4 regions of the Cronobacter universalis NCTC 9529 genome follow, and region 4 is predicted to be linked to each of the others. Evidence: predicted binding sites of a transcription regulator. Region 4 holds the regulator's gene; each other region holds the start of a gene.

Region 1 (3,118 bases), 1.0 Mb from region 4:
CTCTCTCACATACTTTGAATACGGCACGCTGTCCGCGCTGTGGCTCTTTAAGCAGGCGCAGCTGGATGTCGTTATCCTCGAAGTGGGGCTCGGCGGGCGGCTGGACGCCACCAACCTGGTGGATTGCGATGTGGCGGTCATCACCAGCATCGCGCTCGATCACACCGACTGGCTGGGGCCGGATCGCGAAAGCATTGGGCGGGAGAAAGCCGGTATTTTCCGTGCGGGCAAACCGGCGGTGGTGGGCGAGACGGATATGCCGCACACCATCGCGCAGGTGGCGCAGGAGAAGGGCGCGCGGCTGCTGTGTGTGAACGACGCCTGGCGCTATGAGACGGAACGCGACGGCTGGCGCTTCAGCGACGACAATGGCGAGCTAACTCATCTTCCGCTGCCGCAGGTGCCGCAGCCTAACGCGGCGACGGCGCTCGCCGCGCTTCGCGCAAGCGGCCTTGCGGTCAGCGAGCAGGCTTGCCGCGACGGCATCGCGCGCGCCACGCTGCCGGGGCGTTTCCAGATTGTGAGCGAGGCCCCGCGCATCATTCTGGATGTGGCCCATAATCCGCACGCGGCGGGCTATCTGGCGCAGCGGCTCGCGCAGTCGCCATCCGCCGGGCGGGTGCTGGCGGTTATCGGCATGCTGCATGATAAAGATATCGCCGGAACGCTCGCCTGTCTGGAGAGGGTCGTGGATAGCTGGTATTGTGCCCCTCTGGACGGGCCGCGCGGCGCCCGCGCCGAAGAGCTTGCGGAACATCTGCAGGCCAGCGCTGTCTTTGATAGCGTGGCGCAGGCCTGGCGCGCGGCGCTGGCCGACGCGCAGCCCGCCGATACGGTGCTGGTATGCGGGTCGTTTCATACCGTCGCACAGGTAATGGAAGAGATGGACGCGGGGAGACGAGGTGGCGAGTAAGTTTCAGAACCGATTAGTCGGCACAATCGTGCTGGTGGCGCTGGGGGTTATCGTGCTGCCAGGGCTGCTGGACGGCCAGAAAAAACATTATCAGGATGAGTTCGCGGCGATCCCGCTGGTGCCGAAGCCTGGCGATCGCGACGAGCCGGATATGCTGCCTGCCGCGACGCAGGCGCTGCCGTCTCAGCCGCCGGAAGGCGCCGCGGAAGAGGTGAGGGCCGGTAACGCGGCGGCCTCTTCCATCGATACCACGCGGCTGCCTGCCGATACCGGCGCGGATCTTGATGAAGTGCCCGTGACGCCTGCGAAGCCGAAAGCGACAGAGCCTGCGAAAACACGGACTGCCGATAAGCCCCAGAGCAAACCGCAGCGCGATAAAACCGATGAGCAGCTCGCGATGGTGAGCGAGGCCGAAGCGCCTGCGCCTTCGAAAACCGCGCCGCCGGAGAAACCGCAAACGCCGCCGGCAGGCAAGGCGTATGTCGTGCAGCTCGGCGCGCTGAAAAACGCCGATAAAGTCAACGAAATCGTCGGCAAACTGCGCTCGGCGGGTTACCGGGCGTATACGTCGCCGTCCACGCCGGTGCAGGGAAAAATCACCCGCATTCTGGTAGGGCCGGAAGCGTCGAAGGATAAGTTAAAATCGTCGCTTGGCGAGCTGAACAGCCTGTCGGGGCTGAACGGCGTGATAATGAATTACAGCGTGAATTAAGCGGTCCGGCGCCTGATGCTCAGGCGCGCCGAGAAACCGCATCGCGCCACAGACGGCCCGCTGCAGGCTCTCTTTTTCTGCCCGCGGGCGTAACGGACGGATGGCGTTGAAGATTTTTTCAACGCCATTTTTTATTAACGCGTGGAAAGGAAATCCCTACGCAAACGTTTTCTTTTTCTGTTAGAATGCGCCCCGAACCGGATGTCAGGGCGTTTTATCGTGGGACACATTCATGGTCTGGATAGATTACGCCATCATTGCAGTAGTGGGTTTCTCGTGCCTGGTCAGCCTCATCCGCGGGTTCGTGAGAGAGGCGCTGTCGCTGGTCACCTGGGGCTGCGCTTTCTTTGTCGCCAGTCATTACTACACTTACCTGGCAGTCTGGTTCACCGGCTTTGAAGACGAACTGGTACGTAATGGGATTGCTATCGCGGTGCTGTTTATCGCGACGCTTATCGTCGGTGCGATAGTCAACTATGTGATTGGCGCGCTGGTGGAGAAAACCGGCCTGTCGGGTACAGACAGGGTGTTGGGGATCTGTTTCGGCGCCTTGCGAGGCGTGCTGATTGTCGCCGCCATTCTGTTCTTTCTTGATACCTTCACGGGCCTGTCCAAAAGCGAGGACTGGCAAAAGTCGCAGCTCATCCCGCAGTTCAGTTTCATCATCAGATGGTTCTTTGACTATCTGCAAAGCTCGTCAAGTTTCCTGCCCCGGTAATCGTGCCGGGGGCGGTCTTTGAATTGAGGAAAAGACAACATGTGCGGTATTGTCGGGATCGCCGGTGTTATGCCGGTCAACCAGTCGATTTATGACGCGTTAACGGTGCTTCAGCACCGCGGGCAGGATGCCGCAGGCATCATCACCATCGATGCGAATAATTGCTTCCGTCTGCGTAAAGCGAACGGCCTGGTGAATGATGTATTCGAAGCCCGCCACATGCAGCGTCTGCAGGGCAACATGGGTATCGGCCATGTGCGCTACCCGACGGCAGGCAGCTCCAGCGCCTCCGAAGCCCAGCCGTTCTATGTGAACTCGCCTTACGGTATTACGCTTGCCCATAACGGCAACCTGACGAACGCCCATGAACTGCGCAAAATGCTCTTTGAAGAGAAGCGCCGTCATATCAACACCACCTCAGATTCTGAAATCCTGCTCAACATTTTCGCCAGCGAGCTGGATAACTTCCGTCACTACCCGCTGGAAGCGGACAACATTTTCGCGGCCATCGCGGCGATGAACCGCCTGATCCGCGGCGCTTACGCGTGCGTGGCGATGATTATCGGCCACGGCATGGTGGCGTTCCGCGATCCTAACGGCATCCGCCCGCTGGTGCTTGGCAAACGCGACGCCGGTAACGGCCGCGCCGAGTACATGGTGGCGTCCGAGAGCGTGGCGCTCGATACGCTGGGCTTTGAATTCCTGCGCGATGTCGCCCCTGGCGAAGCGGTGTACATCAGCGAGAAAGGCCAGCTCTTTACGCGCCAGTGCGCCG
Region 2 (3,118 bases), 390 kb from region 4:
CTCGACCACGTCGGCGCGGCGGCGGAGCTTGCGGCGCACTACGGCATCCCCATTATCGGCCCGGAAAAAGAAGATGAGTTCTGGCTGCAGGGCCTGCCTGCGCAAAGCCGCATGTTTGGCCTTGATGAGTGCCAGCCGCTGACGCCAGATCGCTGGCTTAATGAAGGCGACACGGTGAACGTCGGCAATATAACGCTTGCCGTGCTGCACTGTCCGGGCCATACGCCGGGCCATATTGTCTTTTTCGACGCCCAGTCCCGCCTGCTGGTCTCCGGCGACGTGATATTCAAAGGCGGGGTGGGGCGCAGCGATTTCCCGCGCGGCGATCACAGCCAGCTTATTGATGCCATCAAGCGTAAGCTGCTGCCGCTCGGCGATGACGTCACTTTTATTCCTGGCCACGGCCCGATGTCAACGCTCGGTCACGAGCGCCTGCACAATCCTTTCCTGCAGGATGAAATGCCGGTCTGGTAATTATGTCTCTCAATAAAAAAGGGCCGCACTGTGCGGCCCTTTTGCTTTTTATGGATGAATTACAGCACAGCGACGATAGCTTCGCACAACGGCGCCATGTTATCCGGCGTCATGCCCGCCACGTTCACGCGCCCGGACGCCACCGCATACACGCCAAACTCTTCACGCAGACGCAGCACCTGTTCTTTGGTCAGGCCGCTGAACGAGAACATGCCGTTCTGTTTGGTGATAAAGCTGAAATCGCGGTTTGCGCCTTTCTCCGCCAGCGTGTTCACAAACAGCTGACGCATACGCTGGATGCGCTGGCGCATATCGGTCAGCTCCTGTTCCCAGATGGCGCGCAGGGCGTCGTTGCTGAGAATGGTCGCGACTACTGACGCGCCGTGTGCCGGCGGGTTGGAGTAGTTGGCGCGAATGCAAGATTTCATCTGGCTGAAGGCGCGATCCGCGGCGTCGGCATCCGCCGCGACCAGCGTACAGGCGCCGACGCGCTCGTTGTACAGACCAAAGTTTTTGGAGAACGAGCTCGCGACGATAAGTTCTTTATGCAGGGCGGCAAACGCGCGCAGGCCTTCAGCATCTTCTTCCAGACCGCGGGCGAAGCCCTGGTAGGCGAAGTCAAACAGCGGCAGCCAGCCTTTTTCGACAGACAGCTTCGCCAGCTGTTCCCACTGATCCAGCGTCGGGTCGATGCCGGTCGGATTGTGGCAGCAGCCATGGAACAGCACCACGTCGCCCGCCTGGGCTTCCTGCAGGCTGCTTAACAGGCCGTCAAAGTCGAGCGTGTGGTTCGCCGCGTCGTAGTAGGCATACTCACGCACTTCCAGCCCGGCGGAATTAAACACGCCTTTATGGTTCGGCCAGCTCGGGTTAGAAACCCAGACGCGTTTGACGTCGGTGTTTTTGGCGAGGAAATCCGCCGCGACGCGCAGCGCTCCGGTGCCGCCTGGAGTCTGCGCCGTGCGGGCGCGTTTATCGCTGATGATATGGCTGCCTTTGCCGAACAGCAGTTCCTGCGTGCAGCGGCCAAATTCGGGAATACCGTCAATGCCGAGGTAGTTTTTGGTGGTTTCATTTTCCAGCAGATATTGTTCTGCTTTTTTTACGCTGGTCAGAACCGGGGTCTTACCGGTTTCATCCTTGTAAACACCAATGCCTAAGTTAATTTTGGTTGGGCGATCGTCGGCACGAAACAGATCGGCCAGGCCAAGGATCGGGTCGGCTGGGGCGGCGGTAATGTTCTCAAACATGACGAGGTTCCATTGTGATTTCAGAAGGGAAATTCGCTATCAGGTTAACGGGAGATTTACAAAATGCCAACCGTTTGCCCGGAAAAGTTACGTGGATCGCAAAAGTTGGCAGAATTTTCTTTTACACATAAAAAAACAGGGCCGAAGCCCTGTTTTTTCGCTATCAGACAACAAGGTTGTGCTGATTAGAACTGGTAAACGATACCAACACCAGCTTGGTCATCGGTAGATAAACCAGCAGCACGAGTATAATCGTTTGTATCCAGCAGGTTGAAACGATATGCTGCATAGACGTTCATATTTTTATTGAAGTAGTACCAAGTACCAACTTCAATATACTTCACGAGATCGTTATCGCCGCCCGTAAAGGTGGCGTTATTAGCTGTACGAGCTGACAGGTCTTTACCTTTAGATTGTACGTAGCCTAAAGACGGACGCAGGCCAAAGTCGAATTGGTACTGAACTACAGCTTCGATGTTTTGAGTTTTGTTAGCAAACTGATCGTCGTTTTCACGAGTCATGTTATGTGATTCGCCGTACATTACCGCAGCATAGAGATTGTTTGCATCATACTTAACAGATGTTGCCCAACCATCAGCGCGTTTACCTTTGCCATCTTCCGTTTGTTTAGAAGAACGGTCAGAATTGGTATATGCAGCAGTTACGTTGAAGCCCTCGCCAAAATCGTAAGCTAAGGAGTAGCTGCCACCATCGCCATTCTGGCGAGAAGTTGCATGGCCATCACCTTCATTTTTACCCTGATACTGCAAACCCAACGCCAGGCCGTCAACCAGACCGAAGAAATTACTGTTACGGTAAGTTGCAACGCCATTAGTACGGGCAGTCATGAAATTATCAGTTGCTGCGAGAGAATCGCCACCCCAGATAACGAACATATCGGTAGACGCCAGAGCATCGTAGAAAGCACCATAATTACGACCATAGTCGAAAGAACCATATTCACCGGCTTTCAGGCCAGCAAAAGCCAGACGTGTTTTAGTGCCTTGTTTACCTTCCTGAGCGCTCGCATCCATGTTGTATTCCCATTGACCATAACCGGTCAATTGGTCATTAACTTGAGTTTCTCCTTTAAAGCCGATACGTGCATAAGTAGTATCAGCATTATTAGAGTCACCGTTAGTAGTCCACTGATGCTCACCTACAGCCTTGCCATAGAAATCCAGTTTGTTGCCGTTTTTGTTATAGATTTCAGCAGCGTTTGCTGCACCGGCTACCAGCAGGGCAGGGATAACCACTGCCAGGATATTGCGCTTCATCATTATTTATTACCCTCATTGGTTTTTTTGAACACCTGCCACTGCCGTCAATAATTCATTACGGAACTATTGATGAGAGTTTGGTGTCTTTCTGTGTCTGTCTGGCATCTTTCCATT
Region 3 (3,118 bases), 1.3 Mb from region 4:
TCGGGCGCCACGGCCAGCACGTAACGCTCCTGGGATTCGTTACACCAGACTTCCAGCGGGCTCATGCCCGGCTCGTCGCTTAAAATATCGCGCAGTTCAAAACGCCCGCCGCGCCCGCCGTCGCTCACCAGCTCCGGCATAGCGTTGGACAGGCCGCCCGCGCCGACGTCATGGATAAACACGATTGGATTGGCCTCGCCAAGCTGCCAGCAGCGGTCGATTACTTCCTGGCAACGGCGCTCCATCTCCGGGTTATCGCGCTGTACCGAGGCGAAATCGAGATCGGCGTCGGACTGGCCGGACGCCATCGAGGACGCCGCGCCGCCGCCGAGGCCGATATTCATCGCCGGGCCGCCGAGCACAATCAGCTTCGCGCCAGGCGGAATGTCGCCTTTCTGCACATGGTCGGCGCGGATGTTGCCGATGCCGCCTGCCAGCATAATGGGCTTGTGGTAGCCGCGCAGCTCTTCGCCGTTGTGGCTGGCCACTTTCTCTTCATAGGTACGGAAATAGCCGTTCAGCGCAGGGCGACCGAATTCGTTGTTGAACGCCGCGCCGCCGAGCGGGCCGTCGGTCATGATGTCGAGCGCGGTGACGATACGATCCGGCTTGCCGAAATCTTCTTCCCACGGCTGCTCAAAGCCCGGAATGCGCAGGTTCGAAACGGAAAAGCCCACCAGCCCCGCTTTCGGCTTCGCGCCGCGGCCCGTCGCGCCTTCATCGCGAATTTCGCCGCCGGAGCCTGTCGCGGCGCCCGGCCACGGTGAAATGGCGGTCGGGTGGTTGTGCGTTTCCACTTTCATCAGAATGTGCGCTGGTTCCTGATGGAACGCGTAGCGGCCCGCTTCATGATCGGCGTAGAAACGGCCCACGGAAGAACCTTCCATGACCGCCGCGTTGTCTTTATACGCGGAGAGCACGAAATTCGGGGTCTTCTCGAAGGTGTTTTTGATCATCTTAAACAGCGACTTCGGCTGTTTTTCGCCGTCGATAATCCAGTCGGCGTTGAAAATTTTGTGGCGGCAGTGCTCAGAGTTGGCCTGCGCGAACATGTAGAGTTCGATGTCGTTCGGGTTGCGCCCCAGGCGGGTGAACGCGTCATGCAGATAGTCGATTTCATCATCGGCCAGCGCCAGTCCCAGACGCACGTTGGCGTCCACCAGCGCCTGGCGGCCCTGCCCCAGCAGATCCACGCTCTGTACCGGCGCGGGCTCGTGGTGCGCGAAAAGCTGCGCGGCGTCTTCCAGCGCGCCGAAAACGCTCTCCATCATGCGGTCATGCAGCTCAGCCGCAATATGGCGCCAGGCGTCGTCGCCCGCGGTCGGATCAACGTCGAGGTAATACGCCACGCCGCGCTCCAGGCGTTTTACCTGGGCGAGCCCGCAGTTATGGGCGATATCTGTCGCTTTGGAGGACCAGGGAGAGATGGTGCCGGGACGCGGCGTTACCAGCAGCAGTCGGCCCGACGGCGCGTGGCCCGCAAGGCTCGGTCCATATTGCAGCAGGCGCTCAAGGCGCGCGTGCTCTTCGGCATTCAGCGGTGCGGCGAGGTCAGCGAAATGGACATACTCGGCATAAATGGTCTTCACCGGGAGGTGAGCGTCTTTGAAACGAGCCAGCAGTTTATTAATACGAAATGCCGACAGAGCGGGCGAACCACGCAGAATTTCCATCATCTAATCTCTCGTCTTCGAAGCGCCGGAGGGCACCTCAGTGGGCGCAAGGGGGAAAACGGGCGTCATTATAGTGAATCCGGCGCGCTGACGAAACCGTTTGCGTAGAAATAAAATCCCGCCGTCGCGTTAACGTTTGGTGTGGCCGATTCCTCTAATTAGTTGCCAAGTGGCGCTTTGTTACGCAAAATGCCGCTCCATGCCATTCAAACGAAACGGTTTACTAACGATTGTTCGCTGAGCCCCGGGGCAACGCAGAGAATTAACTAATTGAAAAAATTAAAGCTTAATTATCTGCTCATCGGCGTCGTTACCCTGCTGCTGGCAGTGGCCTTATGGCCGGCCATTCCCTGGTCCGGCAAAGCCGATAACCGTATCGCCGCGATTCAGGCGCGGGGGGTTTTGCGCGTCAGTACCATCGCCACGCCGCTGACCATGTACCGCGCCGGTGAAACTATCTCCGGGCTCGATTACGAGCTAAGCCAGGCGTTTGCCGACTATCTGGGCGTAAAGCTGGAAGTCACCGTGCGCCAGAACATCAATCAGCTCTTTGACGATCTCGACAATAACGAGGCCGATCTGCTCGCCGCAGGCCTGGTCTATAACGAAGCGCGCAGCCAGCACTACCAGGCGGGCCCGATTTACTACTCGGTCTCGCAGCAGATGGTTTACCGCGTCGGCAGCCTGCGTCCGCGCAGCCTCGCCAGTATCAAAGAGGGGCAACTGACCATTGCGCCCGGCCATGTGGCGCAAAGCGAGCTGGAACAGCTCAAAGCGACCAAATACCCGGACTTAAGCTGGCGCGTCGACCCGAAACTCAGCAGTAATGAGCTGATGTTACAGGTGGCGCAGGGCACGCTGGATTACACCATCGCCGATTCGGTCGCCATCGGCTTGCTCCAGCGCGTCCATCCGCAGCTCGCGGTCGCGCTCGACCTCAGCGACGAACAGCCGGTGACGTGGTTCAGCCGCCGCAGCAGCGATAATTCGCTCTCCGCCGCCCTGCTCGATTTCTTTAATCAGATCAATGAAGACGGCACGCTGGCGCGTCTGGAGGAGAAGTATCTCGGCCACGGCAACGATTTCGATTACGTGGATACCCGCAGTTTCCTGCGCGCCGTGGACAGCGTGCTGCCGGAGCTGCAGCCGCTCTTTGAGAAATACGCGACCGATATCGACTGGCGGCTGCTGGCGGCCATCTCGTATCAGGAATCCCACTGGGACAGCCAGGCCACCTCCCCTACCGGCGTGCGCGGTCTGATGATGCTGACCCGCAATACGGCGCAAAGCCTGGGCCTGACCGACCGTCTCGATGCCGAACAGAGCATCAGCGGCGGCGCGCGCTATCTGAAAGATATGATGAGCAAAGTGCCGGAAGGCGTGCCGGAGGAGGAGCGGATCTGGTTCGCGCTGGCGGCCTATAACATGGGCTACGCGCATATGCT
Region 4 (3,118 bases):
TGTAAATCCGCCTCGATGACGGCGAACGCGGGCAGGTACATATCCGTCGCCAGAAAGCCGAGCACGCTCAGCCCGGCCAGCCAGCAAAGAAATCCTTTATCAGGTCGCATCACATTGACTCACTTCTTAATACGCGAAAGAGCCCGGAGTGTACGGAGTGCAAACCCGCTTGTGAAACGCTAATATTTGCCGTTTCCATTCAAAAATTTTGCAGGCAGAAAATGTGGTCTGAATATTCTCTGGAAGTCGTCGACGCCGTGGCGCGCACCGGCAGCTTCACCGCGGCGGCGGCGGAACTGCACCGCGTGCCTTCTGCCGTCAGCTATACGGTGCGCCAGCTGGAGGAGTGGCTTGCGGTGTCGCTCTTCGAGCGCCGCCATCGCGATGTGGTCCTGACGCCCGCGGGCGCCTGGTTTTTGCGCGAGGGGCGTTCTGTCATCAAAAAAATGATGATCACCCGTCAGCAGTGCCAGCAGATCGCCAACGGCTGGCGAGGACAGCTCTCCATCGCGGTGGACAACATCGTGCGTCCGGAACGCACCCGCCGTCTGGTGCTCGATTTCTACCGGCACTTTTCCGATGTCGAATTGCAGGTGTCGCAGGAGGTGTTTAACGGCGTCTGGGACGCGCTGGCGGACGGGCGCGTGGAACTCGCCATCGGCGCGACACAGGCGATCCCGGTCGGCGGGCGCTTCGCGTTTCGCGATATGGGCATGCTGAGCTGGCGCTGCGTGGTGGCGCATCATCACCCGCTGGCGCAGCGCGACGGCGCGCTCAGCGACGACAGGCTGCGCGATTACCCGTCGCTGGTGCTGGAAGACACCTCGCGATCGCTGCCCAAACGCATCACCTGGCTGCTGGATAACCAGCGGCGCGTGGTGGTGCCGGACTGGCACTGCGCCGCCGATGCGCTGAGCGAAGGGCTCTGTATCGGCATGGTGCCGACGCACTTCGCGAAGCCGTGGCTCGATAGCGGGGAGTGGCATGCGCTGACGCTGGAAAACCCGTTCCCGGACGCCGCCTGCTGCCTGACGTGGCGACAAAGCGATGCCTCGCCCGCGCTGCGCTGGCTGCTCGATTATCTGGGGGACAGTGAAACGCTGAACAAGGAGTGGCTGCGGGAGCCGCAGTAATACGGCTCCCGGAGGGGATTAACGGCGATAGTCGCGGAACGGGCCGTCCGCCACCGAGCGGCGTTCGATCAGGCGCGGATGCACCTCGATGGTCTGCGACTCTTCGCGCTTGTTGACGATGCGGTCGAGCAGCATATTGAACGCGGTCTGGCCCAGCGTCTCCTTCGGCTGATGGATCGTCGTCAGCGCCGGGCTGAAGAAGCGGGCGTTACGCACGTTGTCGTAGCCGATAATCGAAATATCCTGCGGCACGCGCAGACCCATCTCATCCGCGGCGCAGATAGCGCCCATCGCCATAATATCGCCGCCGCAGAAGATGGCGGTGGGGCGCTGCGGCTGCGAGAGGATCTGCTGCATGGCGCGATAACCGGATTCCGGCTCGAAATCGCCCTGCACGATCCAGTTTTCCGGCACTTTGATGGCCGCTTCTTCCAGCGCTTTCATAAAGCCGGAAAAACGCCCGACGCCGGTGTTGCGCTCAAGCTGCCCCGGAATAACGCCGATATCGCGATGGCCGCGCTCGATAAGGTAACGCCCGGCGAGATAACCGCCCTGAAACGCGTTATCGATAACCGAGTCGGTGAAATCCGCTTTCGCTTCGCCCCAGTCCATCACCACCATCGGGATATGACGGTACTCTTCGAGCGTGGCGAGTAGCGGCTCCGGGTATTCCGAACACATCACCAGCAGGCCGTCGACGCGCTTTTGCGCCATCATCGACAGGTACGCGCGCTGCTTTTCCAGATTGTTATGCGCGTTGCCGAGGATCAACGTATAGCCTTTCGCAAAGCAGCTGTTCTCAACCGCTTCGATGATTTCGGCGAAATAGGGCGCTTCGCTACTGGTCGCCAGCAGCCCGATAGACTTGGTATGGTTCACCTTCAGGCTGCGCGCCACGGCGCTTGGCGAATAGTGTAATTCTTTGATAGCCGCCCATACCGCGTTGCGCGTCTCTTCCGCCACAAAACGGGTTTTGTTAATTACATGTGAGACTGTTGTTGTGGAAACGTTGGCTCGCTTCGCGACGTCTTTAATTGTTGCCATTAATAATCACTCCAGACCCCTGGCTGAGCCCTGCAAAATCACGGGTTAATCGTTTGCCTGTACACACCCCTGTGTGCCACGAGGGGACGTGCGGCATGCCGGGAAACGCGACATTTATCGTGAGGAGGGGTCGATGGCCGGTACCGAATAAAGTAGCGACGAATTTTGGCTTATCTTTCCCGAAAGGGGAAGAGGGAAAACGCATATCTGGTTAAATGTCGCAGGATTTTTCGGCCCGTTTATGCAAAAATGCGCACTACCTGATTTTTATGGGGTCTTTAAGGAGAATACCATGAGTACCGATCTGAAATTTTCGCTGGTCACTACGCTTGTTGTACTGGGCCTGATTGTGGCGGGCGCTTTTACCGCCATCCTGCATTAAGCGCCAGGCGGGAGCGCGTCCCCGTTCTCCCGCTTTCTTATACCATTCCTGCGCTTAAGCGCCTTTCGCCCGCCGTTTCCTTTCTTTTTCACGCTTTTCCCTTATGATTCGCTAATAACAATTTGCGCGTGTTTTTTAACACCCGTGCAATAATATTTTGCTGTTTTTGTCACTTATCTTTTCTGACTGAAACTGCCATCCTCTCTGCATCCTGCTGTAACGTCGGGCATCTCCGGCGCTGTTGTAAAATTTCTGGAGCAATGAATGAAAGTCAACTTCCCGTTACTGGCACTGGCTATTGGTGCTTTTGGCATTGGCACGACCGAGTTTTCCCCGATGGGGCTGTTGCCGGTAATAGCCAACGGCGTCAACGTCTCGATTCCGGCCGCCGGTATGCTGATCAGCGCCTACGCGGTTGGCGTGATGGTGGGGGCGCCGCTGATGACGCTTTTGCTGTCGCACCGCGCGCGACGCAGCGCGCTGATTTTCCTGATGGCGATTTTTACGCTCGGCAATGTGCTCTCGGCGCTGGCGCCGGATTACATGACGCTGATGGCCT

Evidence for each region. Region 4 encodes PurR, which represses purine synthesis genes. Its sites were predicted from a motif close to CANGCAAACGTTTGCNTG; they were not measured.
Region 1: cvpA (colicin V production protein) is a predicted target of PurR. The motif match lies at 1,783-1,800, and genes of this name have one in related genera.
Region 2: AFK65_RS07095 (amino acid aminotransferase) is a predicted target of PurR. The motif match lies at 1,788-1,805, and genes of this name have one in related genera.
Region 3: purL (phosphoribosylformylglycinamidine synthase) is a predicted target of PurR. The motif match lies at 1,763-1,780, and genes of this name have one in related genera.

Annotation. Positions count from the first base shown of each region.
Region 1 covers NZ_CP012257.1:2,991,076-2,994,193, reverse strand. The annotation lists gene folC (bifunctional tetrahydrofolate synthase/dihydrofolate synthase) at 1-913, shown strand, start outside; gene dedD (cell division protein DedD) at 903-1,625, shown strand; gene cvpA (colicin V production protein) at 1,858-2,343, shown strand; gene purF (amidophosphoribosyltransferase) at 2,383-3,118, shown strand, end outside.
Region 2 covers NZ_CP012257.1:1,560,600-1,563,717, forward strand. The annotation lists gene AFK65_RS07090 (MBL fold metallo-hydrolase) at 1-474, shown strand, start outside; gene AFK65_RS07095 (amino acid aminotransferase) at 534-1,724, opposite strand; gene AFK65_RS07100 (porin) at 1,910-3,004, opposite strand.
Region 3 covers NZ_CP012257.1:3,200,677-3,203,794, forward strand. The annotation lists gene purL (phosphoribosylformylglycinamidine synthase) at 1-1,676, opposite strand, end outside; gene mltF (membrane-bound lytic murein transglycosylase MltF) at 1,944-3,118, shown strand, end outside.
Region 4 covers NZ_CP012257.1:1,950,456-1,953,573, forward strand. The annotation lists gene punC (purine nucleoside transporter PunC) at 1-110, opposite strand, end outside; gene punR (DNA-binding transcriptional activator PunR) at 222-1,133, shown strand; gene purR (HTH-type transcriptional repressor PurR) at 1,152-2,177, opposite strand; gene cydH (cytochrome bd-I oxidase subunit CydH) at 2,470-2,559, shown strand; gene AFK65_RS08915 (MFS transporter) at 2,824-3,118, shown strand, end outside.